Neorhizobium galegae: one gene and its partner. The protein of the gene in region 1 binds, or shares a complex with, the protein of each later gene. Links are inferred from orthologs where the notes say so. Each region holds a gene or a part of one and is shown on either strand. Other genes may lie near its edges. The genes, in order: LZK81_RS01340 and dnaN.

Evidence for each region.
Region 2: the proteins of LZK81_RS01340 (region 1) and dnaN are in contact, whole or in part, in a cryo-EM structure (PDB 8GIZ), measured with the Escherichia coli proteins. The link is inferred for Neorhizobium galegae from one-to-one orthologs.

The regions. Positions count from the first base shown.
Region 1 is NZ_CP090095.1:285,399-295,256, reverse strand. What follows is about bases 3,339-6,337. They hold LZK81_RS01340 (DNA polymerase III subunit gamma/tau), read left to right. Parts: upstream 3,339-3,894; coding sequence 3,895-5,781; downstream 5,782-6,337. Other genes in these bases: LZK81_RS01330 (LysE family translocator), read left to right, coding at 6,152-6,337; LZK81_RS01335 (YbaB/EbfC family nucleoid-associated protein), read left to right, coding at 5,799-6,122; LZK81_RS01350 (HIT family protein), read right to left, coding at 3,339-3,625. Also shown: LZK81_RS01375 (prephenate dehydratase), read left to right, coding at 1-548; LZK81_RS01370 (EVE domain-containing protein), read right to left, coding at 545-979; LZK81_RS01365 (VOC family protein), read right to left, coding at 991-1,362; LZK81_RS01360 (helix-turn-helix transcriptional regulator), read right to left, coding at 1,433-2,128; nudC (NAD(+) diphosphatase), read right to left, coding at 2,244-3,221; more of LZK81_RS01350, read right to left, coding at 3,218-3,338; more of LZK81_RS01330, read left to right, coding at 6,338-6,763; LZK81_RS01325 (MOSC domain-containing protein), read right to left, coding at 6,760-7,371; recombination mediator RecR, read left to right, coding at 7,424-8,029; LZK81_RS01315 (lytic murein transglycosylase), read left to right, coding at 8,226-9,458; LZK81_RS01310 (MFS transporter), read right to left, coding at 9,459-9,858. UniProt on the Escherichia coli protein: Part of the beta sliding clamp loading complex, which hydrolyzes ATP to load the beta clamp onto primed DNA to form the DNA replication pre-initiation complex.
Region 2 is NZ_CP090095.1:499,680-516,017, reverse strand. Bases 6,961-9,890 are described here. They hold dnaN (DNA polymerase III subunit beta), read left to right. Parts: upstream 6,961-7,831; coding sequence 7,832-8,950; downstream 8,951-9,890. Other genes in these bases: LZK81_RS02465 (histidine phosphatase family protein), read left to right, coding at 9,666-9,890; pmtA (phospholipid N-methyltransferase PmtA), read left to right, coding at 9,070-9,663; rsmI (16S rRNA (cytidine(1402)-2'-O)-methyltransferase), read right to left, coding at 6,961-7,562. Outside these bases: LZK81_RS02520 (YifB family Mg chelatase-like AAA ATPase), read right to left, coding at 1-72; gshB (glutathione synthase), read right to left, coding at 268-1,218; LZK81_RS02510 (cupin domain-containing protein), read right to left, coding at 1,293-1,796; LZK81_RS02505 (sn-glycerol-3-phosphate import ATP-binding protein UgpC), read right to left, coding at 1,907-3,007; sn-glycerol-3-phosphate ABC transporter permease UgpE, read right to left, coding at 3,009-3,857; sn-glycerol-3-phosphate ABC transporter permease UgpA, read right to left, coding at 3,867-4,751; sn-glycerol-3-phosphate ABC transporter substrate-binding protein UgpB, read right to left, coding at 4,829-6,151; LZK81_RS02485 (YraN family protein), read right to left, coding at 6,275-6,658; more of rsmI, read right to left, coding at 6,645-6,960; more of LZK81_RS02465, read left to right, coding at 9,891-10,259; pyrF (orotidine-5'-phosphate decarboxylase), read left to right, coding at 10,256-10,948; LZK81_RS02455 (DUF1330 domain-containing protein), read left to right, coding at 11,099-11,386; LZK81_RS02450 (complex I NDUFA9 subunit family protein), read left to right, coding at 11,489-12,469; LZK81_RS02445 (hypothetical protein), read left to right, coding at 12,729-12,881; LZK81_RS02440 (undecaprenyl-diphosphate phosphatase), read right to left, coding at 12,922-13,728; LZK81_RS02435 (glutathione S-transferase family protein), read left to right, coding at 13,885-14,577; and 2 more genes. UniProt on the Escherichia coli protein: Confers DNA tethering and processivity to DNA polymerases and other proteins. Acts as a clamp, forming a ring around DNA (a reaction catalyzed by the clamp-loading complex) which diffuses in an ATP-independent manner freely and bidirectionally along dsDNA.

The DNA of each region.
Region 1 (9,858 bases):
CCATCCACAGCCATATCCATGCGCTCGGCCAGTGCCGCAAGATCATCCGCTCGAACGGCTGGAAGGCCGTCGTCGCCGGCGACACGGCGGGTTCCGCCAAGATGGTGGCCGAAAAGGGCGACCGGACCATGGCGGCACTCGCGCCGCGGCTTGCGGCCGATCTCTATGGTCTCGAGATCCTGGCGGAGAATGTCGAGGACCGGGACGACAACGTCACCCGCTTCGTCGTGCTCTCCCGCGACGAAAAATGGGTGCAGCGGAACAATCCCGACGAGGTGCTGGTGACCACCTTCGTGTTCAACGTCCGCAACATTCCTGCCGCGCTCTACAAGGCGATGGGCGGCTTTGCGACCAACGGCATCAACATGACGAAGCTCGAGAGCTACCAGCTCGGCGGCAAGTTCGTGGCGACCCAGTTTTATGCGGATATCGAGGGCCATCCGGACGATGCCCCCGTGCGCCGGGCTCTGGAAGAACTGCGGTTCTTCTCCGAGAAGGTGCGGGTTCTCGGCACGTATAAGGGCCACCCGATGCGGGGGACGCTTTAGGCGTCGCTTGCATCCATCGCCCCTGCGATGATCTCCAGATCCTCGGCATCGACCTCGATCAGCCCGAAGCGCAGCTGGTAACCCCAGTTGCGCTTGCCGGCCGTGAATGCGAGTTCATTCAGCAATGGCTGGATCGGCGCGGGATGCGCTACCGACCACCTGACATCGCGGCGGAACGGGAGAAAGCCGTTTCCCGTATCCGCCTGGTAGGCGCTCCCTTCCTCGACAGTTCCGATGGCGGTGAAAGCCTTCAACGGCGCGCCTCCATCCAGCGTTTCGGTCGGTGAATAGTAGGCTATTCGGTCACCCGGCCGGACACGCCGCAAAGGCCCGCCCTTGCCGTGGCACACCTGCATGAAACCGCCGGCCAACCCGCCCCGCACATGGGCGGCGCAGGCGACGGCGATCCAGCACTTCTGCTCGTCGCCCATGACGGCCTCCATCAGTCAGCGCTCATGGAATAGACGCGGAGCCTATGCCCATCGGGATCGGTCACGACGAACGTGTAGCCGAAATCCATCTCGACCGGCGTCTGCAGTACGCGCAGGCCGCGGGCGGACCAGTCGGCATAGATCCTGTCCACGTCGGCGGCAGCGTCATGCCTGAAGCAGATTTCCGTGCCGCCGCACTCACCCCTCACCGACGGTTCAGCCGTGTGGCGCGACCAGAGGCCGAGCTTCATGCCGGTGTTCAGCACGAAGAGTGCAAAGGTCGGGGTTCTTTCCACGGGCTCGGCGCCAAAGAGGGATTGGTAGAAATCGGTGCTGGCGAGCGGATTGTCGACGAAGAGGATGGCGAAATCGGGATGGACCATGTCAGTACTCCTTTTGGTTGGGACTGACCGGAGATTATCGCAGCCTACTGTCAGATAATGGCAGCAGCGTTCATGGCTGGGGCGGAATTCCCTCGGCCTCTCGCCACTCCTTGAGCAGGACCGGCCGGCGGCGCGGATAACGCGTTTCGGTCGAAACCGCGGAGGAAATACGGTCGGTGCGGAAATGCCGGAAGTCCTGCCTAAGCTCGCACCAGGCGATCATGACCCGGACGCTGTCGAAGAAGCCGAGGGCGAATGGCCAGACTTTTCGATGGGTCAGCACTCCTTTTTCGTCTTCATAGGCGAGTTCGAGGATATGTTCGGCGCGGATCGCCCTTCGGATCAGGGCGAGATCGGCTCCGCTCTCGCTTCGCCGCGGCGTGCCGACAAGCAGCGTCGAATTGTCGAGATCCTCTTTGAGGTCCGGCGGCAGGACGGCGGCGATCTTGGCGAGCGCATCGACGGCGCCGGCGGCCAGCCGCGGGTCGGCGGTTTTCGCCACCCAGCGGGAACCGAGCACCAGCGCCTCGATCTCTTCTTGCGAAAACATCATCGGCGGCAGCATGAAGCCGGGCCTGAGCACGTAGCCGAGGCCCGCCTCGCCTTCGATGAAGGCGCCCTGCGCCTGGAGGCTGGCAATATCGCGATAGAGCGTGCGCAGGCTGACGCCGGTCTCGGCGGCGAGTTTCGCGCCGCTGACGGGCTGGCGGTAGCGCCGGAGCGTCTGGAGAAGAGCCAGCAGGCGCTCGGAGCGGGCGACGGTCATTTTGCTGAAACCCTCCGGCCCCATGATAAAGTCGAGCTCGATTCGGCCGGACCGCCCAGCCCTTCGCCTGGGCTCCGGGCGTTCGTCGCTGCAACCGATCCACTGGACCGATTGCTCAGGCTTCGCCTGACCGCTCCTCACCCCACTCGATCCAGTCGCGGAGCAGGCGGTGGGCGATTGCACCCCTGACCGGCGCGAAAAGCGGGGCGTCCGGGCCGGCATCGAGCATGGCGGCGGCCTCGGCGCGTTCGAACCAGCGGACATCGGCCATTTCCTGCGGGTCGATCCTGATCTCGGTGGACTTCGCCTCCGCGTAACAGCCGATCATCAGCGAATGCGGCATCGGCCAGGGCTGCGAGGCATGGTAGCGCACCCGGCCGGTCTCGATGCCGGATTCCTCGAAGGTCTCGCGGCGCACCGCATCCTCGATCGTTTCGCCCGGCTCGACGAAACCGGCGAGGCAGGAATACATGCCCTCCTGGAAATGGTGGCTGCGGCCGAGCAGGCAGCGATCGCGCTCCACGTCGATGGTGAGCATGATCACCACCGGGTCGGTGCGCGGAAAGGTCATGTGCTGGCACTGGGTGCAGACACGCTTGTAGCCGCCGATCCTGGTTTCGGTTGGCGAGCCGCATTTGCCGCAGAATTTGTTGGAGGCATTCCAGTTGAGAAGTGCCACCGCCTGGGCGACCTCGCCTTGCAACTCGCCTTCGATCAGCTGATCGCGGAAGAGGGCGCGGGCCTCGGTCGGCTTGTAGTGGCTTGCCAGTTCTTCCGCCGGGATCAGCATCGGCACGGCGATGCGCGGCTCGCCGGTCTCGTGGTAACCGAGCAGCACGGCGTTGTCGAAATCCGGCTTCAGTTCGGCAAGCTCGTAAGGCGAGAACAGCGGGTCGAGGATCTGGCTGTCGTGCTTCAGGATCAGCCGGCTGCCGGTGAAGGCGAGGATATGGGCGCCTTCCACGGCGAGCGCCTTCTCGACGCAATCGTCCTCACGGTACTCGGCCCGGCGATCCAGCTTGTTGCCGGAAAAAGCCGTCAGCGTGCTCGGTTCGGGATGGGGTGAGTCGGTGTCGAAAAGGGTCGCGGTCATGAAAGGGCTTCAACCAGTTTGTTGAGAAAATCTTGCTTTTGTTGCTCTTCATATGTCACCGGCTGGCCAAAACCCCATATCGGGCCGGGCCAGTTCGGGTCGCCCTCGAACCGGGCGATGACATGGACATGCAGCTGGCGGACGATATTGCCGAGTGCGCCGACATTGATCTTGGTGGCGCCGGTCACCGTCTTCAGGGCAGCGGCCACCCTGTTGACCTCGACCGAGAGCAGCGCCTGTTCGGCGGGCGAAAGATCGAAGATCTCGGTCATGCCGGCGCGTTGCGGCACCATGACCAGCCAGGGCCAGCGGCTGTCGTTCTGGATGCGGAGCTGGCAGAGGGTGAGCACGCTCACAAGATCGGAATCGCGGGTTATCCTCCCGTCCAGTTCGAATTCGCTCAAACTTTCCTCCCTTGTTTTTCTGTTCGATAGCAGTTTTTTACAGGGTTGGCTTGCATTTGGAAGCGTTATTGACGATATGGACGTTGGGAGGTTGGTGGTGGACGAGCCACTCGCCAACCGGGTCAGGTCCGGAAGGAAGCAGCCCTAACGAGCCAGGCACGGGTCGCCGTGCCAGCCTCCCACCCTTTTACTTGTACTACCATCTTGGTCAGCTTCCGGCCCGGTCAAGACCGTGCTCAGGATTGGCCCGCGCAGGCTGGCAGGACTGAATGAGCGATACCGGGCCCACATCTCCAAGCACTCCCGCAGCCAACCCCGCCGCAGGCAGCGGATACCGGGTGCTCGCCCGCAAATACCGTCCCAAGGATTTTTCGGACCTGATGGTCGGCCAGGAGCCGATGGTCCGGACGCTGACCAACGCGTTCGAGACCGGACGCATCGCCCAGGCCTATATGCTGACCGGCGTTCGCGGGGTCGGCAAAACGACGACCGCCCGCATCCTCGCCCGCGCGCTGAACTACAAGACGCCAGACATCGACAAGCCGACCATCGACCTGCGCATCCCCGGCGAACATTGCCAGGCGATCATGGAAGGCCGGCATGTCGACGTGATCGAGATGGACGCCGCCTCGCATACCGGTATCGACGATATCCGCGAGATCATCGAGCAGGTGCGCTACCGCCCGGTCTCGGCGCGCTACAAAGTCTACATCATCGACGAAGTGCACATGCTCTCGACTCAGGCCTTCAACGGCCTGTTGAAGACGCTCGAAGAGCCGCCGGAACATGTGAAGTTCATCTTCGCGACGACCGAAATCCGCAAGGTTCCGATCACCGTGCTGTCGCGCTGCCAGCGGTTCGACCTGCGCCGAATCAGCGCCGCCGATCTGGTCGGCCTGTTCACGACCATCCTGGAAAAGGAAGGCATTCCGGCCGAACCGGAAGCGCTCGCCATGGTCGCACGTGCGGCGGAAGGCTCGGCGCGCGATGGGCTGTCGCTGCTCGACCAGGCAATTGCGCATGGCGGCGGCCAAGTGATCGCGGAGACCGTGCGCGGCATGCTGGGGCTTGCCGACCGCGCCCGCATCGTCGACCTTTTCGAGCATATCGTGCGCGGCGACGTGACGGCTGCCCTTTCGGAATTCACGGCGCAATACGAGGCCGGCGCCAATCCGGTCGTGGTTTTGACCGACCTTGCCGATTTCACCCATCTGACCACCCGTTTCAAATATATCCCTGACGCCGCCAGCGATCCTTCGATCAGCGAAGTGGAGCGCGTGCGCGGCCGCGAATTTGCCGAAGGCGTCGCGGTGAGTACGCTGTCGCGCATCTGGCAGATGCTCCTGAAGGGCATTCCGGAAGTCGAAAATTCCTCGCGCCCGGCGGGTGCGGCCGAAATGGTGCTGATCCGGCTGACGCACGCGGCCCATCTTCCCTCGCCGGAAGATGCTGCCCGAAGGCTTGCCGATTTCAGCAACGGCGACGGCCAGCGGGCACCGGTTCCGAATGGCAGTGGCGGTGGGCGGCCGGTTTCTCCGCCGCAATCGCCAGTGAATGCGCGCGGCACGGAAATGGCGAGCCCGCGCGTTCCTTCCGGCGGTCCGACCGCGATGCTGCAGGCCGTGCCGAATACGACGCCGCGCGAAATGCCCGTCGGCCGCGCGGAAGAACAGCCAGCCGAAAAACCAGTTCCCAAGGTACCCGTCAATTCGATCCAGGATATCGCCGATCTCTGCTCCAAGAACCGCGATCCGCGGCTGAAGGCGCTGCTGCGCAATTTCGTGCGGCTGGTGAAGATCGAGCCGGGCCGGCTGGAGATCAATCTTTCCGGCGAAGCGCCGAAGACCATTGCCGGCGACCTCAAGGCGCGGCTGGAGGAATGGACCGGGATCACGTGGTGGGTGACGCTCAGCAACGAGGCCGGCGAGCCGACGCTGGTCGAATCCGAAAAGAGCGTGCGGGAAGCGCAGTTCACCGACGCCCGCGCCGATCCGGACGTGGCGGCGATCCTTGCCCAGTTCCCCGGCGCCAGGATCACCGACGTGCGCATTCGCGCCAGCGAAGAGGATGAAAGCGAGACCGAGGACCTGCCGGCACCGGCGACCGCGGAATCCGAAGAGGGCGACATCCTGCCCGGCGACGACATCGAACTATAAGAGAAGAGGACAGACAGATGCGCGACATCATGGGCATGATGGGCAAGGTCAAGGAAATGCAGGCCAAGATGGAGCAGATGCAGGCGGAAATCGCCGCTCTCGACGTCGAAGGCACATCCGGCGGCGGGCTGGTGACCGTGCGGCTCAACGGCAAGGGCGACATGCTCGGCCTCAAGATCGATCCGTCCCTGTTCAAGGAAGACGATGTCGAGATCCTCGAAGACCTGATCGTCGCCGCCCACAAGGCCGCCAAGGAGCGCGCCGAGGTGATCGCCGCCGAAAAGACCAAGGAACTGACCGCCGGCCTGCCGATCCCGCCCGGCTTCAAGATGCCGTTCTGATCCTGGTCCGAGGGAATAGGGGAGCTCCGATGACGTTGACGTCACTTCTGGTTTTCGCAGCGGCACTTTTCGTCGCCGCAGGTTCGCCTGGTCCCAGCATAGCCGCGCTCGTGGCGCGCGTTCTGTCCAAGGGTTATCGCGACGTATTGCCGTTTCTCGCGGCGATGTGGGTCGGCGAGGCCATATGGCTTTCGTTTGCGGTCGCAGGCCTTGCCGCCATCGCCGAAAGCTTCCATGCCGTCTTCGTGGCCATCAAGTGGATCGGCGTCGCCTACCTCCTCTATCTCGCTTGGAAGATGTGGTTCACCGAACCTGCCAGCTCCGGCGAAGACCTTCCGGAAAATCGCTCGGTGTTGAAGATGTTTTTCGCCGGCCTCACCGTGACGCTCGGCAACCCGAAGATCATGATGTTCTATGTGGCGCTGCTGCCTTCGATCATCGATCTCGGCGGCGTGACGCTGACCGGCTGGCTGGAACTGGTCGCCGCGATGTTCGTGGTGCTCGTGGTCGTCGATCTTGCCTGGGTGCTGCTTGCCGCCAAGGCCCGCCAGTTCCTGAAGAGCCCCCGGGCCGTGAGGATCGCCAACCGGATTTCGGCCGGCGCCATGGCGAGTGCGGCAGCGGCGATCGCGACCCGCTAGGTCTCGAAAGTAGGCCTCCAGCGGTGGCCTATTGGGGCGGCCAGGAAGCGGGCTCGCTGGGTTTCCGACAGGTTCCTGCCGACGGCCGCCAGCATTTCCGCGATCATGACGCGCTCGCCGGCATAAAGTTGGTGGCGGGCGGGATCGCCAGGCGAGACCATCCCAGACTTGACGACGCGGCAATAGATGCCCGGGCGGGCGGCCCTCACATAGGTCTTCAGGAATTTCGGATCGCCCATCTTCACTGCAAGCGTGTTGCAGGGAGAGCGGGCGCAAGTCGCCTCAAGCACGACTTCGCCTATATGAAAACGGTCGCCGACGGCGACATCGCGGTTGTCGAGACCCTCGACGATCAGGTTCTCGCCGAATGTGCCCGGCGGGAAATCGCGGCCGAGCGCGTCCGCCCACCAGTCCAGCGTCAGCGAGCCCTCAAGCAGGATCGCCTGATCCTCGCCGCCGTGGTGTTTCGTGTTGCGGACCGCATCGCCGACGAGACCGAGGCCGTCGATCATGACGGCGGCATTGACGGCCGACTTGTAGATGCCGGTCTTGAAGCTCTTGCCCGGGAGCCTTTCCGGGCGACCGAGGCAGATGGCGAGAAGTTTCATGAGCGGTCCTTCCGCGATTCCGTTTTTCAAGCATATGGGCTAAAGGGAGAACATGGCAAAGCGAGTCACCGGCCCCGAAATCGAAAAACTCATCCAGCTTCTGGCAAAGGTCCCGGGCCTTGGGCCGCGCTCGGCGCGCCGGGCCGCGCTGCATCTGATCAAGAAGAAGGAACAGCTGCTCGGGCCGCTTTCGGGCGCGATGGGCGAAGCCTATGACAAGGTGAAGATCTGCTCGCGCTGCGGCAATGTCGATACCGTCGATCCCTGCACAGTCTGTACCGATATCCGCCGCGACCAGACGATGCTGATCGTCGTCGAAGACGTCTCCGACCTCTGGGCGCTGGAGCGGACGGGCGCGATGAACACCGCCTATCACGTGCTCGGCGGCACGCTCTCGCCGCTCGACGGCATCGGCCCCGACGACCTCAATATCCGCGGGCTGATCGACCGGGTGAACGAGGGCGTCATCCGCGAGATCATCATCGCGGTCAACGCGACCGTCGAGGGGCAGACCACGGCCCACTATATTACCGACCAGCTTTCGGGCATCGACGTGAAGATCACCAGGCTGGCGCATGGCGTGCCGGTCGGCGGGGAGCTCGATTATCTGGACGAGGGCACACTGACGGCGGCGCTTCGGGCGCGGACGGTGATTTAGCGTTTAAGAGGATCACGATGAGCAAGCTCGCCCCCCTCTGGCCTGCCGGGCATCTCCCCCACAGGTGGGGAGATCGGCAAGACGCGCCGGCATCGGTCCGATCGCAGCGTTCAAGGTGGTCGAGGCGTCGCAACACGTCGATCTCCCCACCTGTGGGGGAGATGCCCGGCAGGGCAGAGGGGGTGCCTTCCGGCACATCGCAGCCTTTCTTTTCCTCATAGCGACAACCCTCCTCCCCCTCCCCGCTCTCGCCCAGAGCCGTCCCGATGTCGAAAAGCAGTTCCAGCGATGGATTGCCGGCGATCTGGGTCCGGTGGCGAGGAAAGCGGGGATTTCCGAGAAGACGCTGAAGACCGCCTTTCAGGGCGTGGCGCTGAACTGGGACCTGCCGGACCTGGTGCCGCCGGGTTCGGAGCCGCCGAAACAGCAGGACCAGAGCCAGGCGGAGTTTTCCTCGCCGGGGGCCTATTTTTCCGAAAAGCGCCTGCAAGGGCTTGCCGCCACCGGCCGCGGGCTTGCCTCCACCTATTCGGCGACGCTGAAGAAGATAGAGGCGGCCTATGGCGTGCCGGGCGAGATCGTCGTCGCCATCTGGGGCCGTGAATCCGGGTTCGGCAAGGCGCGGATGCCCTATTCGGCCGTGCAGGTGCTGGCGACCAAGGCCTTCATGTCGACCCGCAAGGACATGTTCCGTGAAGAGCTGATCGCAGCGCTGAAGATGATCGAGCGGGGTGATGTCGATGCGGCGACAATGAAGGGCTCCTGGGCTGGGGCACTCGGCCAGCCGCAGTTCATGCCGTCGAGCTACCTGAAATATGCCGTCGATTTCGACGGTGACGGTCGTCCCGACATCTGGAACTCGGTGCCGGATGCGCTTGCCTCGATCGCCCACTACCTGCAGAAGGAAGGCTGGCAACGCGGCCGCGACTGGGGGTTCGAAGTGACGATCCCCGCAAAAGTTTCCTGCGCGCAGGAAGGGCCGGATCTCGCCAAGCCCGTCTCGGCCTGGGCTGCGACGGGCATCACCCGCATTTCCGGAAAGGCGTTTCCCGCGGCCGACCTCAAGGCTGATGGCATGATGCTGGTCCCGGCGGGGCGCAACGGGCCGGAATTCGTCGTCACTCCGAATTTCTATGTGATCAAGGAATACAACAACTCGGATCTCTACGCGCTGTTCATCGGCAATCTGGCCGATCGCATCGCGTCGGGCGCAGGACCTTTCCAGGCGCCCTGGGGCGATGTCGGCAAGATGCTGCGCTCCGACGTGCTCGCGATGCAGAAGGCGCTGGTCGCCAAGGGTTATGACGTGGGCAATGTCGATGGCCTGCCGGGTTACAAGACCCGCCGTGCGCTCGGCGACTGGCAGGCAAAGAACGGCCTTGCTCCAACGTGTTTTCCCGATCCGTCGCTCAAGGGAAAAATCAGGTAGTCAGTGGTGCAGGTCGGGCGGCGACTTGTGGAAAATGTCGTCGCTCGGCGGGATCGTCTGACGCTCGATCAACCGGTGGACGCGGGGGCCCTCTTCGCCGCGATGAAGAGTGCGGATCGCGTCCCAGACCTCGGCATCCGCCTGGGTGCGGCGCTGGTTGTGGCGCACGTAGTCGGCCCAGGTGGCGGTGTGATAGGTCTCCGTCCAGATTTCCGGATGTTCCAGATCGCGCATCAGCGCCCATTGCCGCGCGCCATCGCGGATGCGAATCCGGCGTCGCTGCGACATCAGCGCCAGGAACTCCGGCACGTCCTCGTCGGCGATGGTATAGTCCACCAAGGAGACGATCGGTCCGCTGCGCGGCTGCAGGTCGAGGCTCAGCATCGGCACGTTGAAGCGG
Region 2 (16,338 bases), 220 kb from region 1 along the record:
GACCATGACCTGCACGTCGACCGGAACGCCCTCTATGCCCTGGAATGCGACTGTGCTGACGCGCGAAACCATATCCACCCCGCCCCTAACTTCATGTCCAGGACGCCAGCGATACACGCTTTCCGTGCCAGGAATTGCAATCTGACATAGAAAACGGAATGAAACAAGAACGTTAGTCGAACAATTTCACGCATCCGCTGCAAATGGGTTGCAGGCGGTTGCATCGCGAGAACAAAGGCGACCCGTTTCCGAAACGCCTCGGCTTCATCAGGCGCGTTTTGCCTCGATTGCATCCCAGAGGAGGCCTGCGACGTCGGCACCGCCGAACTTCTTGACTTCGCGGATGCCCGTCGGGGATGTGACGTTGATCTCGGTCATGTAATCGCCGATGACATCGATGCCGACGAAGATGAAGCCGCGCTCGCGCAGGGCGGGTCCGATACGGGAGCAGATTTCCTTCTCGCGCGGCGTGATCTCGGTTGCCTCGGCACGGCCGCCGACATGCATGTTGGAGCGGCTGTCGTGTTCGGCGGGAACCCGGTTGATCGCGCCGACCGGCTCGCCGTCCACCAGCAGGATGCGCTTGTCGCCCTTGCGCACGGCCGGCAGATAGGCCTGGGCGATATAGGGTTCGCCGCGATACATCTGGCCGAACATTTCGAGCAGCGACGTGAAATTGCGGTCGTCACGGGCGGAATGGAAAACCCCGGCGCCGCCATTGCCGTAGAGCGGCTTCAGGATGATATCGCCCATCTCTTCCCGGAAGCGGGCGATTTCGCCCGGATCGCGGCTGATCAGCGTTGCCGGCATGAGGTCGGCGAATTCGGTGACGAAAATCTTTTCCGGCGAGTTGCGCACCCAGGCCGGGTCATTGACGACAAGCGTCTTCGGGTGGATGCGCTCGAGCAGATGCGTCGAGGTGATATAACCCATGTCGAAGGGCGGATCCTGGCGGAGATGGACGACGTCCATCACCGACAGGTCGACGCGTTCCTTCTCCCCGAGCGTGAAGTGATCGCCTTTGACGTCGCGCACCTGCAACGGTTCGACAGCGGCGAAGATCTTGCCGTCACGCATGGTCAGGCGGTCGGGAGTGTAGTGAAACAGTTCGAAGCCACGCGCCTGCGCTTCGAGCGCCATGGCAAAAGTGGAGTCGCCGGCAATGCTGATGCCGGAGATATGGTCCATCTGGAACGCGACCTTGCGGATTTTCGCCATGACTTCAGCCCCCTAGGATTGGCCCGCCTGATGTAGGATGGCGGGCCGTCAAAGGCAACTGCAATCGGCCGATATCACGCGGAGATGCCGACCTGCGTCTTTGCCCGCAACATGTTGCGCAGGCGGAAAAGCATGGCGATCGGCTTCGGGAAAGGCCGGCGGATGAAGGCGACCTTCTTCAGATATTTGTCGATGCGCCAGGTGGCCCAGGTCCGGCCCTTGAAATAGGCGACATCGCCTGCCTGGAGAACGCGCTGCGTGCCGTCTTCGGCAGTCACATGCACTTCGCCCTCAAGGATCACCACTGTTTCGTCCCAATGGAAGTACCAGCGGAACTCGCCCGCCGTACATTCCCATACACCGGTCGTCGCGCAATCGTCCTCGGCGGTGGAATGAGAACCGGCACGCGCCTGCGGATCGCCGGCGATGACCCAGGTGGGCTCGATCGGCATCGGCTTCATTTCGAGAGAATGCGGACAGGCGCCGATAAACGGCTTCACCTTCGGCTTCTCGGGTGCATAGGACTTTGACCGAAATGCAATTGCCGCTGCGGTCGCGGCGAGGACGTGCCAACTCATCTTTCCCCCGGAAGCTGTCAATTCCGGGAGATGCTAACGGCAAAGAGTAAGCCCGCTCTTCAGGCCGATGTTAGAATTTTAACGATCGGCCTCAATTTCGGATTGGGCCCTCAGATAACCGGTTCGACCGGCGCGAGCTTTGCCTCGGCCGGAACGTGGCCCGGCAGGCGCTTGCCCGTTTCGATCGAGAAGAAATGCAGGCGCCTGGCGTCGACGGCGACGCGCATTTCCGGGGAAAGCGCAATCTCCGGCGAAACGGCCGCGGTGATCTGCTGATCGCCGACGGTGCCGTGGATCAGGCGCTGGGCACCCAGTTCCTCGGTATATTCGAGTCGGAAGGGCAGAGCCTCCTCGTCGTCGCGGGCGATGCGCAGATCCTCGGCGCGGACGCCGACGGTGACGGCACCGGAGGTCGGCGCGAAACCGTTGAGGGCGACCATCGCCGGGCCGATCGCCAGCTTGTCGCCATGCAGCTCGCCCTTGACGAGGTTCATGGCCGGCGAGCCGATGAAGCTTGCAACGAAGGTGGAGGCCGGCGCGTGGTAGACTTCCAGCGGTGCACCGATCTGCTCGATCTGGCCGCCGTTCAGAACGACCAAGCGGTCGGCCAGCGTCATGGCTTCGAGCTGGTCGTGGGTGACGTAGATCGACGTGGTACCAAGGCGGCGCTGCAGACGCTTGATCTCGCCGCGCATGGAAACGCGCAGCTTGGCGTCGAGATTGGAGAGCGGCTCGTCGAACAGGAAGGCTGCCGGCTTGCGGACAATGGCGCGGCCCATGGCAACACGCTGGCGCTGGCCGCCGGAAAGTGCGCGGGGCTTGCGCTCCAGATACTGGGTGATCTCCAACATGCGGGCGGCTTCGGCGACGCGCGCGTCGATCTCGGCCTTCGGCGTACCACGGTTCTTCAGACCGTAGGCCAGGTTGTTATACACCGTCATATGCGGATAGAGCGCATAATTCTGGAACACCATGGCGATATCGCGCTCGGCCGGCTCGATCTCGTTGACGACCCGGCCGGCGATTTTCACCTCGCCCGCGGAAATGGCTTCCAGCCCCGCAACCATGCGCAACAGCGTGGACTTTCCGCAGCCAGACGGACCGACAAGGACGATGAACTCGCCGTCGGCTATGTCGATGGAGACGGAGCTTACCGCCTTTACGCCGCCGGTATAGATCTTCGAAACTTCCGAAATGTGAATTCCAGCCATGTTATTTCTCCGTTTCAGTGAGCCCGCGGATGAACAACCGCTGCATGAAAACCACGACGAGGATGGGGGGAAGCATGGCGAGAACGGAACCTGCCATGACCAGTTGCCACTCGATGACGCCGTCCTGCACGGTGACCATGCGCTTCATCCCCATCATCAGCGTGTAATAGCCGGGGTCGGTGGTCACCAGGAGCGGCCAGAGGTACTGAACCCAGCCATAGATGAAGAGGATGACGCATAGAGCGCCGATATTGGTGCGTGAGAGCGGCAGCAGAATGTCCCGGAAGAACTTCATTGGGCCTGCTCCGTCCACACGGGCCGCTTCCAGAAGCTCGTCGGGGACCGTCATGAAGAACTGGCGGAACAGGAACGTCGCCGTGGCCGATGCGATCAGGGGGACAGTCAGGCCGGCCCACGAATTCAGCATGCCGAGGTCGGCGACGATCTTGTATGTCGGCATGATGCGCACCTCGACCGGCAGCATCAGGGTCACGAAGATGATCCAGAAGGCCAGCAGCCGGAAAGGAAACCGGAAATAGACGATGGCGAAGGCGGAAAGGATCGAGATGGCAATTTTTCCGGCCGTAATCGCCAACGCCATGATCAGAGAGTTCAGCGCCATATGCGAATAATTGGGCAGGCCGTGAGCCGCAGAGGCGCTCGTCAGAATGGTCGAATAGTTCTCGATGAGATGCGAGCCCGGCAGAAGTGGGACAGGCCCGCTCATCAGCGTCGAGATGTCGTGGGTCGATGCCACGATCGCGACATAGACCGGCAGCGCGACCATCAGAAATCCCAGGATCAGGAAAGCGTGGGTGAGGAAGGTCAGGAAGGGGCGATTTTCAACCATGATCGTTCCTCAATACTGGACGCGGCGTTCGACGAAGCGGAACTGGACGAAGGTCAGCAGCATCACGATCAACATCAGCAATACCGACTGCGCCGAGGACGAACCGATGTTGAGACCAACGTAACCGTCCTGATAGACCTTGTAGACGAGCGTGGTCGTCGCCTGGGCGGGCCCGCCGCCCGTCGTGGCATCCACGATCGGGAAGGTATCGAACATCGTGTAGTTCACGTTGATGATGAACAGGAAAAACGTCGTCGGAGACAGAAGCGGCAGAGAGATGGTGAAGAAGCGCCTCACCGGGCCTGAACCGTCGATGGCGGCTGCCTCGATCAGCGACTGCGGCACCGACTGCAACCCGGCCAGAAAGAAAAGGAAGTTGTAGGAGATCTGCTTCCAGGCTGCCGCGATGATGATCAGGATCATGGCATGCGTGCCGTTGAGATCATGGTCCCAGCGAATGCCGATGCGCTCCAGGAAAAAGGGCAACAGGCCCGTGGATGTATTGAAGAGAAACCACCACAGGACGCCCGCCACAACGGGTGCGACGGCATAAGGCCAGACAAGCAGGGTGGTATAGATTTTCGCGGACCGCGCCAGGCGGTCGACCGCAGCCGCGAATGCAAGGCCGAGCATCATCGAAAGGATGGTTACGGATACCGCGAATACGGCGGTGCGCCAGAGAGCATCCAGATAGTTCGGGTCCTCAAACAGCCGCCGATAATGGGTCAATCCGACGAAAACGGTCGAGAAGCCAAAAGGATCTTCCCGCTCGAAGGAGGATTTCACTGCCTGCGCGGCAGGCCAGATGAAGAAGACGAGCGTGATAGCGAGCTGGGGCGCGAGCAGCAGATAGGGCAGCAGGCGGTTGTTGAAGGTTGTTCTCTTGGTATCCACCGGTCCCTCACTACAACGTAACAAGCAAGCAAGGGAGGGCCGGCGGCAGCCGGTCCTCCCTGCAGCAATCGGAACAATCAGTTCGAGTTGGCAGCCTCGAATTCACGCAGAAGCGCATTGCCGCGCTGCACCGCGCTGTCGAGCGACTGCTTGGCGTCCTTCTTGTTGGCGAGGAGCGCCTGGAACTCTTCGTCGACAATGGTGCGGACCTGGGTGAAGTTGCCGAACCGCACGCCCTTCGAATTTTCCGAGGGAGTACCGCGGGTGATCTGCTTGATGGCGATGTCGGAGCCCGGGTTCTTTGCGTAATAACCCTGCTTCTGGCCGAGATCATATGCGGCATTGGTGATCGGCAGGTAGCCGGTGAACTGGTGCCAATCGGCCTGGACTTCCGGCTTGGAGAGATAGCTGAAGAACTTGGCTACACCCTTGTAGGTCGCCTTTTCCTTGCCGTTCAGCACCCAGAGGGTGGCACCGCCGATGATGGAGTTCTTCGGCTCCTTGATCTCGTCGTCGTAATAAGGCAGCGGAGCGAAGCCCGGCGTGAAGGTCTTGGCGTTGTTGATGACCCCGGCGCGGCCTGCGGAGGAGTTCATCGTGATGGCGCATTCCTGGGAATAGAACATGGTCGCCGCCTGGTCGCCGCCGACGGGACCGCCATACTTGAACAGGCCTTCGTCCTGCCACTTCTTCAGGTTTGCCCAGTGCTTGACCTGCAGAGGACCGTTGAAGGTGAATTCGGACTTCACACCGCCGAAACCGTTCTCCAGGGTGCCGAAAGGCTTGTCATGCAGCGCCGAAAGGTTTTCGGTCTGGACCCAGGTGATCCAGGCCGAGGTGAGGCCGCACTTGGCAGCGCCGGAGGAAACGATCTTCCTCGAGAATTCCTCGACTTCCTTCCAGGTCTTCGGGGCAACCTCCGGATCAAGGCCAGCCTTTTTGAAGACGTCCTTGTTATAGTACATGATCGGCGTGGAGGAATTGAAGGGCAGCGACAGGATGTTGCCCTTCGTATCGGAATAGTAGCCGGTGACCGGAGACAGGAATGTCTTGGTGTCGAAGGGTTCGCCTTCGTCGGCCATCAGCTTGTAGACCGGGTAGACGGCGCCCTTGGCGGCCATCATCGTGCCGGTACCGACTTCGAAGACCTGGACGATGGCCGGCTGCTGGCCGGCACGGAACGCGGCGATGGCGGCGGTCAACGTTTCCGGATAGCTTCCCTTGTAGACTGGAACGACCTTGTAGTCGCTCTGGCTCTCGTTGAACTTCTGAGCGATCTCTTCGAGCTTCTTACCGAGCTCGCCGCCCATGGCATGCCACCAGGTGACTTCGGTCGCAGCAAGCGACGAGGTCGCGGACAGAGCGACCGCGATCGCGGCCATCGAAAGCTTTTTGAACATTTTAAGGTCCTCTCCACCTTTGTTGGGGTGAGGACCGCAATAGGGCCAGGCTGTGACAGGCCCTTAACAGTTTTATGTCAGAAATGTTACATTGCACACCTATGCAACAATTTCACATCAGCGTCAGAAAGCGTTCGCAAAATGCCGCGGCAGACGGCCCGGAAGCACCGCGACCACGTCGTAACGTTGTGATAGCCTTGCGGCATCCTGCCGCTTCGAAAGCCAGAGATCGCTTGCGGCCCGAATGCGCCTCTGTGTCGAAAAACCGACGGCGTCGATCGCCTCCTGCTCGCCGATCCGCGCCTTCACCTCGACAAAGGCCACCAGATCACCCTTGCGGACGATGAGATCGATCTCGCCGAGCCTAGTACGGTAGCGGATCGCCAGAACCTTGTAGCCTTTGGCAAAGAGATAAAGCGCGGCGAGATATTCCGAGACATGGCCCCATCGCTGAGCCTTCTGCCGCTCGGCTTTGCGGCGTTTCAAGCCTGGGTCACTCTCCGCCACCTGCCTCGCCTTTCAGGTCCAGAAGCCGCTGATAGAGGTCCTTGCGCGGAAGTCCCGTCACGCGGGCAGCTTCGGCGGCGGCCTTGGCGGCCGGCATTGCAGAGGCCAACTGGCGCAACAGCGCGTCAACCTCGATCTCGCCGGGAGGCTCCTCGGCCTCCGGCGGCGCCACGAGCAGCACGATCTCCCCCTTAACGACGCGATCGCCATTATAGTAGGCGGCAAGCTCCTCCAGCGTGCCGCGGCGGAACTCCTCGAACGTCTTCGTCAATTCGCGGCAGACCGCCGCACGCCGGCCGGTCCCGAGCACTTCGGCGGCGGCGCCAAGCGTTGCGCCGATGCGATGCGGCGATTCAAAGAAGATCAATGTCGCCGGCACTTTCGAAAGCTCGGCCAGCCGGTCCCGCCGACCCTTGTCCTTGACCGGGAGGAAGCCAGCGAACAGGAACGCATCGGACGGCATGCCGGAACCGACAAGGGCCGCGAGCGGCGCCGAGGCGCCGGGGATCGGCACGACCTTGTGGCCGGCCTCGATCGCCATCTGGCCGAGCCGGTAGCCGGGATCGGAAACCAAGGGGGTGCCGGCATCGGAGACCAGCGCCACCGATTTCCCCTCTTCCAGCGCCGCGATGAGCTTCGGCCCGACCTCGTCGGAATTGTGCTCGTGATAGGCGTAGGGTCGGTTGACGATGCCGTAGCGGTCGAGCAGCACGCGGGTTACGCGAGTATCCTCGCAGGCCAGCACATCGGCGCCGGAGAGCGTTTCGAGCGCCCGCAGCGTGATGTCGCCGAGATTGCCGATCGGGGTTGCGACCAGATAAAGCGCCGGCTCCAGCGGCCGCGCAGGCACGAAAGTGTTGGCGACGCGATAGCCGCGTTGGCTGCTCTTCAGGTCATCGGTCAAGGAATGTCACGCGCAAAAGGATGGTCATGTGCCTTTATGGGCAAGCCGGCGGGCTTCGGCAAGTAAAGCGCAAGCCGTTGAGAACGCATATTTTCTGTGTGCAGTGCGTGAGACAGATGTGAAATGACTTGCTAACGCCTTGTTCACCTCTTGCTTTTCGAAGGCGTTGTCTGCCATTTTGCCGGTCCACATCATCCGGCTGGCCCAAAGCCGGCAGAATATCAGGGTCCGGCCCTGCCGGATCGTCACGGTCGAAAGCGATTGCGTCCATGCGTATTACTCTTGAGCGGTCCAACCTTCTGAAGTCGCTGAACCACGTGCATCGCGTGGTGGAGCGGCGGAACACGATCCCGATCCTTTCCAACGTGCTGATGCGCGCGTCCGGCGCCAGTCTCGATCTGAAGGCGACCGACCTCGATCTCGAAATCACCGAGGTCCTGCCGGCTATGGTCGAGACTGCCGGAGCCACGACGGTTCCGGCGCACCTGCTTTATGAAATCGTCCGCAAGCTGCCGGACGGTTCCGAGGTGCTGCTCGCCACCAACCCGGACGGCGGCTCGATGACAGTGCAATCCGGCCGGTCGAAATTCTCTCTGCAGTGCCTGCCGGAATCGGACTTCCCGGATCTCACCGCCGGCAGCTTCACGCATACGTTCAAGCTGAAGGCGACCGATCTGAAAATGCTGATCGACCGCACCCAGTTCGCGATCTCCACCGAGGAGACCCGCTACTACCTGAACGGCATCTTCTTCCACACGATCGAAGCCGACGGGGACCTGAAGCTTCGCGCGGTCGCGACCGATGGTCACCGTCTGGCGCGCGCCGATGTGCAGGCACCGTCGGGCTCGGAAGGAATGCCGGGCATCATCATTCCCCGCAAGACGGTCGGCGAGCTGCAGAAACTGGTCGACGATCCGGAAGCGGCTGTCACGGTCGAGGTTTCCGATGCCAAGATCCGCGTCACAATCGGCTCGGTCGTGATGACATCGAAGCTGATCGACGGCACTTTCCCGGATTACCAGCGGGTCATCCCGACCGGCAACGACAAGGAAATGCGCGTCGATTGCCAGAGCTTTACCAGGGCCGTCGACCGCGTCTCGACCATTTCCTCCGAACGCGGCCGAGCCGTAAAACTGTCGCTGACCGACGGCCAGCTGATGCTGACCGTCAATAATCCGGATTCGGGCAGCGCCACGGAAGAGGTTGCGGTCGGTTACGACAACGATCCGATGGAAATCGGCTTCAATGCCAAATACCTGCTCGACATTACCGCCCAGCTTTCGGGTGACGACGCAATCTTCATGCTGGCGGATGCCGGTTCTCCGACATTGGTGCGCGACACGGCGGGCGACGATGCGCTCTATGTGTTGATGCCGATGCGGGTTTAAATCATTGAGGCGGCTGGAAAACTCCAGCCGCCTTTTTCATGCGGTTTCCCAGGTGCGACATTTTTCCTTGCTTTTGCGGCATTGGGGTTCCACATGGGGCAAAAGGGAGAGGCTAAAAAATGGAACTGCGCTTGAAGGAACGGCTCGGCCGCAAGTTCGATGATGAGATCCGGTTCTTCAAGGGTTGGATCGACGGCCCGAAACGGGTCGGCGCGATCTGCCCCACCTCCTCCGTCACCGCCAAACGCATGGCAAGCGTCATCGACACGGCCTCGGGCCTGCCTGTGCTCGAACTCGGACCCGGCACCGGCATCATCACCAAGGCGATCCTGAAGCACGGCGTCTCGCCGGAAAACCTGGTCTCGGTCGAATATTCGACCGATTTCTTTCAGCATCTCCTCCGCACCTATCCGGGTGTGAACTTCATCAACGGCGACGCCTTCGACCTGAAGCGCACGCTCGGCGCCTGGAAGGACAAGACCTTCGACAGCGTCGTTTCGGCGATCCCGCTTTTGAGTTTCCCGATGGAGCGCCGTATCGCGATGCTCGAAGACCTGCTCGACCGCATCCCGGCCGGCCGGCCGGTGATGCAGATCACCTACGGTCCCGTCTCGCCGATCATCGCCCAGCCCGACCGTTACCGGATCAAGCATTACGACTTCGTGGTCCGCAATATTCCGCCTGCGCAGCTCTGGACCTATAGCCGCGGCTGACCATGACGTTCGGTCTCTACATCACCCATCCCCAGGTTCGTATCGATCCGGACGTTCCGGTGCCTCAATGGGGGCTTTCGGATGTCGGCGCTGCCCGCGCCCATGAGGCCGCACAGTCCGACTGGGCAAAAAAGCTCGGCCGGATCATCTCCAGCGACGAAGTGAAAGCGATAGAGACCGCCGGAATCATCGCTGCCGCCTCGGGGATTTCGATCGAGATCGCGCACGACACCCATGAGAACGACCGCTCGGCGACCGGTTTCCTGCCGCCGCCGCTGTTCGAGGACGCTGCGAACTGGTTTTTTGCCCATCCGGAAGAGAGCTTCAAAGGCTGGGAGCGCGCCGTGGACGCGCAGAGCCGCATCGTTTCGGCGGTCACCAGAATTCTCGCCGATCACGATCCACACATGCCGATCGCCTTCGTCGGGCATGGCGGCGTTGGAACGCTGTTGAAATGCCACCTCACCGGCTCGCCGATCGCCCGCGACCGGGACCAGCCGGGTGGCGGCGGAAATCTCTTCTGCTTCACCCTTGCGGATCGGACTGTCTCATGCGACTGGACGCCCATCGAAAAATGGGAAGGGTTCCAGGCATGAACGCTCGTGATCGCCTCATCGTAGGCCTCGATATTCCGACCATCGGCGAAGCCGAAAAGATGGTCGCCACGCTCGGTGACACTGTTTCCTTCTACAAGATCGGCTATCAGCTCGTGTTTGCCGGCGGTCTCGAATTTGCTCGCGATCTCGCGAAGGATGGCAAAAAAGTCTTCCTCGACATGAAGCTGCTCGACATCGACAACACGGTAGCCAAGGGCGTCGAGAACATCGTCAAGATGGGCATGACTATGCTCACCCTGCACGCCTATCCGAAGGCGATGCGCGCCGCGGTCGAGGCAGCCAGGGGTTCCGACCTCTGCCTGCTCGCGGTTACGGTCCTGACCTCGATGGACGAGACGGACCTCGTCGACGCCGGTTACGAATACGACCCGCACACCTTGGTTCTGCGCCGCTCGGAACAAGCCCTGGCGGCCGGCATGGGCGGCATCGTCTGCTCGGCCGAGGAATCGGCTGCGGTGCGCAAGATCGTCGGTCCTGACATGGCGATCGTCACGCCCGGCATCCGCCCTGCGGGTTCGGACGCAGGCGACCAGAAGCGGGTCATGACGCCTTCGGACGCATTGCGGGCCGGATCGAGCCATCTCGTCGTCGGCCGTCCGATCGTCAAGGCGCCGGATCCGAAGGCTGCGGCACAAGCCATCCTCGCCGAGATGCAGGGCGCGCTCTGACGACTACTCGTTACCGGAGACGATTTCTCCCGGCCGCCGTCCGGGAAGAGTTCCCGGGGACCGCAGGATAGGGCGCAAAGCCTGTCATATTGACTCACCCCGGAATTTGCCTGAAGTCATCGCAACCGAAAACACGTTGGAGGAAATACCATGGCCAAGGGATATTGGGTCGCTCGCGTCGATGTCCGCGATCCGGAACGCTACAAGGACTATATCGCAGCCGCCACGCCCGCCTTCGAGAAATACGGCGCCAATTTCCTCGCCCGCGGCGGCGCGATGGCGGCGATGGAGGGCAAGTCCCGCGCCCGCAACGTCATCATCGAATTCCCTTCGATGCAGGCCGCCATCGACTGCTACAATTCGCCCGAATATGCGATCGCCATCAAGATCCGCCAGGAAGTGGCGGATGGCGAAATCGTCGTCCTCGACGGCCTTTAAGAATCGGTTGTCGCGGTCGGTGCGGCAGTGGAGACACTTCCACCCGTGCCGCGATTCGGTTAAACAGCACTCATCTCGTCCCACAGGCTCCCGGAGCACGCCATGACCATCAACAACCTTCCGCCGCTCGTCACCGTTTTCGGAGGATCGGGCTTCGTCGGCAGGCATGTGGTTCGTACGCTCGCCAAGCGCGGTTATCGCGTCCGGGTTGCCGTCCGCCGTCCGGATCTCGCAGGCTTCCTGCTGCCGGCCGGCTATGTCGGGCAGATCTCGCTGGTCCAGGCGAATCTTCGCTACCGCCAGTCGGTCATCAAGGCCGTCGAAGGCGCTTCGCATGTGGTCAACTGCGTCGGCATCATGTTCGAGAGCGGCCGCAACACGTTCGACGCCGTCCAGGATTTTGGTGCTCGCGCGGTTGTCGATGCGGCACGTGCGGCCGGTGCCAAGCTTACCCATATTTCCGCGATCGGCGCCGATGTCGATTCGGAATCGTCCTATGCACGCAGCAAGGGCCGCGCCGAGGCGACGATCCTTTCGACGCTGCCGGATGCCGTGATCCTGCGGCCGTCGATCGTCTTCGGCCCGGAAGACAGCTTCTTCAACAAGTTCGCCTCCATGGCCCGCACTTTCCCTGCCCTGCCGCTGATCGGCGGCGGCAAGACGAAGTTCCAGCCGGTCTATGTGGAGGACGTTGCCGAAACCGTCGCACGCTCGGTCGACGGCACGATTGCATCCGGCAAGATCTATGAGCTGGGCGGCGGCGAGGTCATGACCTTCCGCCAGTGTCTCGAGACGATGTTGCGCGTCACCAATCGCAGCAATGCGCTCGTCTCTCTGCCCTTCGGCTTCGCATCGCTGATCGGCAGCATCGCGTCTCTGATCCCCTTCGTCCAGCCGCCGATCACCAGCGACCAGGTGAAGCTGCTGAAGATCGACACCGTGGTTTCCGATGCCGCCGTCACGGAAGGCCGCACGCTGCAGGGGATAGGCATCCGCCCGACGCTCGCGTCCTCTATCCTGCCATCCTACCTTGTGCAGTATCGCCCGCAGGGCCAGTACACGGGCTCCGGCCGCGCGGCCTGATATCATTAACCATATCCAGCGATTTGTTTCGCTTCGATATACCGGTCGTGCCCGATGAAAAATCGGGCACCCCTTTGTTGTCGCTCATGTTTCGGGCAAGGATTGTGGCACAAAGGTCGCAGTGGCTGAAGCGTTCGCGTTAACGGCCGGTTCAGCAAAATCCTTTATTGAATTCTTCTAATCCAACCCATAGATCCTCCCTCACCAAACAAGCGGCGCAACCGTGACGATAAAATCTTCCATCGAAAGGCATTCCTCCATGGGCAAGCCCATCGCCCTCTTTTTTGCATGCGCAGCGCTGATCATCCTCGCGGGCTCCTTCATGGCCCCGACGACGGGCGCAGCCGGCAAGAGCGAATGCACGCCCGCATACGGCGTCGACCCGTGCAGCACGGCATCCATCCATCATTGATGTGATCGGGAAGTCGGCGGCCTTTTGAGCCGCCTTCTTTTTACGCTCCCAGCAGCAGGGCGATCAGGCCCGCGGCGCCGATGACGATTCGCCAGTAGGCGAACGGCGCATAGCCGCGGCTCGACACGAAATCGAGCAGCGAGCGCACTACCAGGATGGCAGTGACGAAAGCGGCGATAAAACCGACCGCAATCAACGCGCTGTCGTCGAGACTCAAGGCATTGCGGTTTTTGTAAAGATCGAGCGCGAAGGCGCCGAGCATGGTCGGCATGGCGAGGAAGAACGAAAATTCCGCCGCCGAGCGCTTATCCGCGCCGAGCAGCAGTGCACCGACGATCGTCGCGCCGGATCGCGACGTGCCGGGGATCATCGCCAGGCATTGGAAGAGCCCGATCTTGAAGGCGAGCGACAGCGGATAATCCATCACGTCGTGGTATTTGGGCTGAAACTTGATCCTGTCGACCACAAGCAGCACGAAGCCGCCGAGGATCAGCATGACACAGATCAGCATCGGCGTCTCGAACAGCACGGCCTTGATGAAGCTGTGGGCCAAAGCGCCGATCACCGCCGCGGGCAGGAATGCGGTCAGCACCGTTGCCACGAACCTGCGCGCCTTGGGACTGGTCGGCAGGTCGGCCGCGATCTGCAGCAGCTTGCGGGCATAAACGAGCAGGATGGCGAGGATCGCACCGAGCTGGATCAGGACCGCGAAAGTGTTGCCGGGGGACTGGAAACCGAGGAAATGACCAGCCAAGAGAACGTGGGCGGTCGAGGAAACAGGAAGAAATTCAGTGAGCCCCTCGATCAAACCGAGGATGAGCGCGCTGATGATGGACTGATCCGCCATTCTTAATCCTTTATTGAGCAGATAAGGGCAGTTTTAAGCAGTTTATGAGCCGTTGCTTGTCTTGGGACTACCAAATCCATATAGCTGCCATATGTCAGGCGGGCGCGCGAGGCGCCCCTGCCCCTCCTATACGAAGTTCGTGAAGTTCAAGTATCCATGCCCACGCTCTATCATCATTCCATGTCTTCGGCCTCCCGGTTCGTCCGGCTGATTCTCGCCGAATATGGCTTCCAGGCGGATCTGGTCGAGGAACAGCCATGGGAAAAGCGGCGGGAATTCCTGACGCTCAATCCTGCGGGCACGCTCCCGGTCTATGTCGACGACAGCATGAGAGTGCTTTGTGGCCCTTCCGTGCTCCTGGAATTCCTCGACGAAACCCACGGCGTGCTGAAGCGCGACCGCCGGCTGCTTGCGGAAGACCCGTGGCAGCGCGCCGAGATCCGGCGCCTGACGGAATGGTTCCTGCAGAAGATGGAGCAGGATGTCACCCGGCCGCTGACCCGGGAGCGGGTCTACAAGCTGCAGATGACGACGGCTCAAGGCGGAGGCGCGCCGGATTCGAAGGTGCTGCGCACATCCCGCGCCAATATCCGCCAGCACATGAAATATCTCTCCTGGCTTGCCGGTTCACGGCCCTGGCTTGCGGGCGACCGGCTGAGCTATGCCGACCTTGCCGCCGCCGCTTCGATTTCGATTCTCGATTATCTTGGCGAGATCGACTGGTCGGAGACGCCGGTCGCCAAGGACTGGTATCAGCGGCTGAAATCGCGACCCTCCTTCCGGCCGATGCTTGCCGAACGCATCCGCGGCCTCACCCCGGTATCCCATTATGCGGACCTTGATTTCTGACGCGACCTCGCGGGAGGAAGAAAAGGCGCTCCCGCGGCGGGAGAAGCTGACCGCCTTCATCCGCGAGGAGGCGAAGGCGCAGGGCTTCGATCTCTGCCATGTTACCGGCCCGGACAGCATCCCGCGGGCGCCGGAGCGGCTGGAGATTTTCCTGGCCGACGGCCACCACGGCAGCATGGACTGGATGGCAGAGACGAGGCTACGCCGCGCCGACCCGAAGGTATTGTGGGATCAGGTGCGTTCGATAGTCATGTTCGGGCTGAACTACGGGCCGGACGAGGACCCGCGCGGCGTACTCGAAAAGCACGACAAGGCGGCGATCTCGGTCTATGCGCGCAACCGCGACTATCACGACGTCATCAAGGGCCGGCTGAAAGAGATCGCCACGCGCTTTGCCGCGCGCGCCGGCGAGGACGTGAAGGTCTTCGTCGATACCGCACCGGTGATGGAAAAGCCGCTGGCGGAGGCGGCTGGGCTCGGCTGGCAGGGCAAGCATACCAATCTCGTTAGCCGCACCCATGGCTCCTGGCTTTTCCTCGGCAGCCTGTTCACCACGGCCGACCTTGTTATAGACGCGCCCGAGACCGACCATTGCGGCTCCTGCCGGGCCTGTCTCGACGCCTGTCCGACGGCTGCCTTTCCGGCTCCCTATCGGCTCGACGCGCGCCGCTGCATTTCATACCTGACGATCGAACACAAAGGCCCGATCGATCCGGAATTCCGGCCATTGATCGGCAACCGCATCTATGGCTGCGACGACTGTCTTGCTGCCTGCCCCTGGAACAAGTTCGCGGCAAGCGCCTCGGAAATGAAGCTGCAGGCGCGCGAAGACCTGAAGGAACCGTCGATCGGGTTTCTGCTGACCCTGGACGATGCGACCTTTCGAACCTTCTTCAGCGGCTCGCCGGTCAAGCGCATCGGCCGCGACCGGTTCATCCGCAACGTGCTGATCGCTGCCGGCAATTCCGGTGACGCCAGGCTCGCTGGGCAATGTCTCGAACTTGCGAGCGACCCCTCGCCCGTGGTGCGCGGCATGGCTATATGGGCCCTGAAGCGGCTGATGACAGAAGACGACTTCTCGCGGTTTGCCGAGGCACGCGGTGTGGAAGACGATCCGGAAGTGCGGGAAGAATGGCGATTGGCGGGAGCGGCCTGATGAATGTGATGATCTTCGGATGCGGCTATTCGGGGCGGGCAATCGCCGAGGCCTTCAAATCCGAAGGCCATCGGGTCTCCGGCACCGTCAGAACGGCCCACAAGGCACTGGAGCTTGCGGCCCATGACATCAAGGCCTTCGTGTTCGACGGCAGCCCGTTCAGCGGCGAACTGCTGGCCGAGCTTCGGGAGACGACGCACCTGGTGCAGTCGATCCCGCCCGGCACCGAGGGCGATCCGCTGCTCAAGCTCGTCTCGGGGCAGCTGCGCGCGCTTTGCCCGAAGCTCGAATGGGTGGGTTATCTCTCGACCGTCGGCGTTTATGGCGATCATGGCGGCGGCTGGGTCACCGAGGAGACCCCGGGCAGCCCGATCCAGGGCCGGTCGGTCGAGCGGGTCGATACGGAAGAGGCCTGGGCCACGGAAGGGCGGGCCGCCGGTCTGCCGGTGGCGAGCCTGCGCCTCTCCGGTATCTACGGCCCCGGCCGCAACGCCTTCGTCAACCTTGCCCGCGGCACTGCGCGGCGCATTATAAAGAGAGGCCAAGTCTTCAACCGGATCCGCGTCGAGGATATCGCCGGCGCGGCGCTCTTCCTCGCGAAGGGC